2 regions of the Methylobacterium sp. EM32 genome follow, and region 1 is predicted to be linked to the other one. Evidence: riboswitches for the same ligand, from Rfam matches in the RefSeq annotation. Region 1 holds a riboswitch; the other holds the start of a gene.
The links. Region 1 has a riboswitch for glycine ahead of ABZT49_RS00120 (D-amino acid dehydrogenase). Riboswitches for the same ligand answer to the same signal wherever they lie in the genome.
Positions count from the first base shown of each region.

Region 2: another riboswitch for glycine. It lies ahead of ABZT49_RS21030 (D-amino acid dehydrogenase); the one in region 1 lies ahead of ABZT49_RS00120 (D-amino acid dehydrogenase).

Region 1 covers NZ_JBEXZS010000001.1:30,058-32,446, reverse strand. Annotated here, with positions in the region: gene ABZT49_RS00120 (D-amino acid dehydrogenase) at 1-971, opposite strand, end outside; glycine riboswitch at 1,031-1,123, opposite strand; glycine riboswitch at 1,127-1,224, opposite strand; gene ABZT49_RS00115 (hydantoinase/oxoprolinase family protein) at 1,547-2,389, opposite strand, start outside.
Region 2 covers NZ_JBEXZS010000159.1:6,483-8,871, forward strand. Annotated here, with positions in the region: gene ABZT49_RS21025 (GTP-binding protein) at 1-705, shown strand, start outside; glycine riboswitch at 837-941, shown strand; partial or broken gene ABZT49_RS21030 (D-amino acid dehydrogenase) at 1,067-2,351, shown strand.

The DNA of each region.
Region 1 (2,389 bases):
GCGACGCGGAACCGGTCCCGCCCGAGGCGGCTCGTCACGATCTTCGTCGCGTCGTCGAGGATGCTCACCTGCGGCGCCGCGTCCTGGCTCTCGGGCGTGTGCAACTGCACGGTGATCGAGTAGCCCTTGACCGGATAGATGTTCAGGCGGTCGCCGAGCCCGGCGGCGAGGTCCCGGCTGGCGCAGCCGGCGCAGATCACCACCCCGTCGACGTCGAGCGGCTCACCCATCGCGACCGGCGCAGCCCCCTCGTCGCGCGAGGCCGGCCGCCAGCGGATGCGCCAGCCCGCGCCCGCCGGCACGATCGCCTCGATCGCGGCATCGTACAGGAAGGCGACGCCGCGCCGGGCGCAGGCCGCGGCGAGGCCGCGGGTGAACTTGTGGATGTCGCCGGTCGAGTCGGAGGGCGTGAAGAAGCCGCCGTGATACTGGCCCTGCAGGGTCGGCTCGATCTGCCGGATCTCCTCGGGCGTGACGGGATCGCGGGCGAGCCCGCCCTTGCGCAGGAGCGCGTTGACGGCGAGCGCCTTCTCGAAGCCGGCCGCGTCCCGGTAGAAGTGCAGGATGCCGCGCTGCTCCAGGTCGAAATCGATGCGCTCCCGCTCGGCCATGGCGAGCATCTGCCGGCGGGCGGCGAGCGCCAGGCGCACGGTCTCGACCGTGTTGGCCTCGTAGTGCCGGATCTGGCCGATGAACTCGGCCATCCAGGAATACTTGTGCCAGCTCGGCTTCGGGTTGACGAGGAGCGGCGCGTCGCGCCGCATCATCCACTTGAGACCCTGGAGGATGGTGGCCGTCTTGTTCCAGACCTCGGCGTTGCTGACCGAGAGCTGGCCGCCATTGGCGAAGGAGGTCTCCATGGCGGCGTAGCGGTGACGGTCGAGGACCGTGACGTTGTAGCCGCGCTCCATGAGCGCATAGGCAGTGGTCACGCCGGTGATGCCGGCGCCGATGACGGCGATGTGGGGCATGGATCTGGATTCCGTGAATGAGCGCGAGTGGCGGCGGGCTGACCCCGCCGATGCGCCCCCTCTGTCACGGTACCTGAGAGCGTCGTCCGCCCGCTGGCGCAGGCAGACATCCCCTTCGGTGGACGGCCTGTTTCAGCCGCCTCTCTCCAGAGCGTCCTGACGATACGGTCCTTTTGCCTGAGAGTTTCCGGGGCGGTTGCTCCGTCGGCGTCGAGGCGGCCTGAAGCCCCTCGATCTCTCCCGCATCGTCGTAATGGACCTTGAAAGCCTTAGCCGTAGCCTGTCCGTTCGTCAAGTCGCTTGTCGACAGCGTCCTGATCAATGGTGGACAAATCCAGGATGTTCGCGGCCTTAGTCAGTCCTAGATCTCGATGGCCGTGCGCCTGTCTAGCGCAAATCCGTCGCCTTCTCGGCAGCCCGGACGTCGGTGGGTCGCATCGCCCGCGCGCGTCCGGCTTCCCGGTCTGGTCTTCTCCTGATCGGTCTCCTCCCGGGCGAAATCTGGCCGGCCTGCCTTCCCCTGTCAAAGACCGATCAGGAACACTATTATTCCTGGCAGGAATGATCCCGTCCCCTCAGGCGACCGCCGCGCGCTCGCGCTCGCGCTCGCGCTCGCGCACGTCGCCGACGACGCGGGCGCGGACGCGGCGGGCGCCGCCGGGCAGGTAGGCGATCGGGATGTCCTCGACCTCGATGACCTTGAGGCTGCCGGGCTCGGCCCCCGCCTCGACCGCCCGGCGCTCGGCGATGCCTTGCGCCTCGGCCAGCGCCGCATCGCGGGAGAGGTCGGAGAAGATCTGGTCGACCTCGCCCGAGATCTGCGCCATCGCGGCGCCGAGGGCGTTGGCGACGCCGGCATGGGCGACGCGCACGACCTCGCTCACGCCGGCGAGGCGGTCCGGGATCAGGAAGGCGCCGCCGCCCACCGCGACGAGGTCGGTCGCGCTGCCCGAGGTCTTCATCCGGTCGACGCCCTCCTCGACCATGCCGGCGATGCGCGCCAGCATCGCGGCGACGAAGGCGGGATCGAGGTGGCGCACGCGGTCCCGGTCGCCGATCTCGACCCGGCCCGCCGCGACCGCGATGTCGGTCGCCGTCAGCGTGTCGCCGCCGAAGACCAGCGCCTTCTCGGTGATGCGGTAGCCGACGGAGCGCGGTCCGATCGTGCCGGTGGCGGGATCGATGATGGTGCCGCCGCCGAGCGCCATCGGCAAAAGGTCGGGCATGCGGAACAGCGTGCGCACGCCCCCGATCGCCACGACGTTGTTGGCCTCGCGCGGGAAGCCGTGGACGAGCGAGCCGACGTCGCTCGTCGTTCCGCCGACATCCACCACCATCGCGCCGTCGCGGCCCGACAGGAAGGCGGCGCCGCGCATCGAGTTGGTGGGGCCCGAGGCGAAGGAGTGGACGGGGTTGGC
Region 2 (2,389 bases), on a different contig from region 1:
AAGTTCGACGCGATCATCGTCGAGACCACCGGCCTCGCCGACCCGGCGCCGGTGGCCCAGACCTTCTTCGTCGACCAGGATGTCGGCGAGGCCGCCACCCTCGACGCCGTGGTGACGGTGGCCGACGCCAAGTGGCTGTCCGAGCGCCTGAAGGACGCCCCCGAGGCCAAGAACCAGGTCGCCTTCGCGGACGTGATCCTGCTCAACAAGTCCGACCTCGTCGACGCGGCCGGCCTCGACGCCGTCGAGCGCCAGATCCGCTCGATCAACCCCTCCGCCGAGATCCACCGCACCCAGCACTGCGCCGTGCCGCTCGAGACCGTGCTCGACCGCAAGGCCTTCGACCTGTCCCGCATCATCGAGGTCGAGCCGGACTTCCTGGAGGAAGGGCACCATCACCACCATTCCGACGAGATCCAGTCGATCTCGGCGCGGCTTCCCGGCGCGGTCGATCCCAACAAGTTCATGCCCTGGATCTCTGACCTGACCCAGGTTCAGGGGCCCGACATCCTGCGCTGCAAGGGCATCGTCAGCTTCCCCGACGAGCCGCGCCGCTTCGTCTTCCAGGGCGTGCACATGATCCTCGACGGCGACCTGCAGGACGAGTGGAAGCCGGGCGACCCGCGCGAGTCCCGCGTCGTCTTCATCGGCCGCCACCTCGATCCGGAGGCGATCCGCAAAGGGTTCGAGGCCTGCCGGGCCTGAGCGGAGCGACCGGTCCCCGCTCGAACGGGACTGGTCGATCCCGGCTTGCCCGGGAGCGACCGAACTTTGCGGTTTCGCGACGTTTGGCGCTTCCCGCCCCCGTACGGCCGTGCTACGGGCTAGGCCGTACGTTGACGATTGCGGGAGAGACCGGCGCCATGCCGGCACCGAAGGGGAAAGGCGTGCCAGCCGTGCTGCGCGCTGAAGCTCTCAGGTAGAAGGACCGCGACCGAGAGGGCCCGCTGGAGCGGGCGCGCGACGCCTGCCGATGGAGCAAGCCGGGTCATGCGCCCGGCGAATCTCTCAGGCCATCCGAATAGAGTTCCAACCTTTGTCATCCGCCGCAAGACCGGCGGGAAGGATGGAACACGTGTCGGCCCAGAAGACCTCCTTCGATCTCATCGTCCTTGGCGCCGGCGTCGTCGGCGCCGCCACGGCCTACTGGGCCGCCAAGGCCGGCCTGTCGGTCTGCGTGATCGACCGCCAGAGCGGCGCGGGGCTTGAGACCAGCTACGCCAATGGTGGCCAGATCTCGGTGAGCCACGCCGAGCCCTGGGCGAATCCGAGCGCGCCGCTCAAGGCGATGAAGTGGCTGTTCGACGCGAAGGCGCCGCTGCTGTTCACGCCACGCCTCGACCGGCACCAATGGTCGTGGATCGCCGGCTTCATGCGCAAATGCACCCCGGAGCGGGCGCGCCGCAACACCGTCGAGATTGTGCGGCTCGGCGCCTATAGCCGGGCCAAGCTCCAGGAGATCCGCGCCGCCGAGAACCTGGCCTACGCCGAGAAGACGCTCGGCATCCTGCATTTCTACCGCGACGCCAAGGAGTTCGAGGCAGCCAAGCCCGTCGCCGAGCTGATGCGCCAGCACGGCTGCGAGCGCCGGGTGGTCTCCCTCGACGAGGTGCTGGCGCTCGAGCCGGCCTTCGCCCACGCCATCGACGACGTGGTCGGCGACCTACACGGCGGAGGACGAGAGCGGCGATGCCCGCGCCTTCACCCAGGCGCTCGCCGCCCGCACCGCCGCGATGGGCGCGACCTTCCTGTACGGCTCGGAGGCGACGCGCCTGCTGCTCTCCCCCGAGGCGGACCGGATCACCGGCGTCGAGGCGATGGTGGCGGGCGGCCACCAGCGGCTCACCGCCCCGAACGTCGTCGTCTCCCTCGGCTCGTGGTCGGCGCTCTTCCTGCGCCGCTACGGCGTCAACCTCGCGATCTACCCGGCCCAGGGCTACTCGGCCTCGATCCCGATCGAGGGCCATAACGGCGCGCCGCAGGTCAGCCTCACCGACGACGAGTACAAGCTGGTCTACTCGAATCTCGGCACCCACCTGCGGGTCGCCGGTACCGCCGAATTGTCGGGCTACACCCGCCACCTCGACGCCGCGCGCATCGCGGCGATCCTGGAGAATGCCCGGCGCACCTTCCCGAATGCCGGAAACTTTTCCGCCGCCACCGCCTGGAGTGGCCTGCGCCCGACCACACCCTCGAACGTGCCCTATCTCGGCCGCACCGGGATCCGGGGGCTGGTGCTCAATACCAGCCACGGCACGCTCGGCTGGACCATGGCAGCCGGCTCCGGCCACATCGCCGCCGACCTGGTGACCGAGCGCGAGACCGAGATCCCGGCGCCGATGGCGGCGTGAGCGCGCCGGTCCCCGGTGCGGGGCATCGGGAGCCGGTG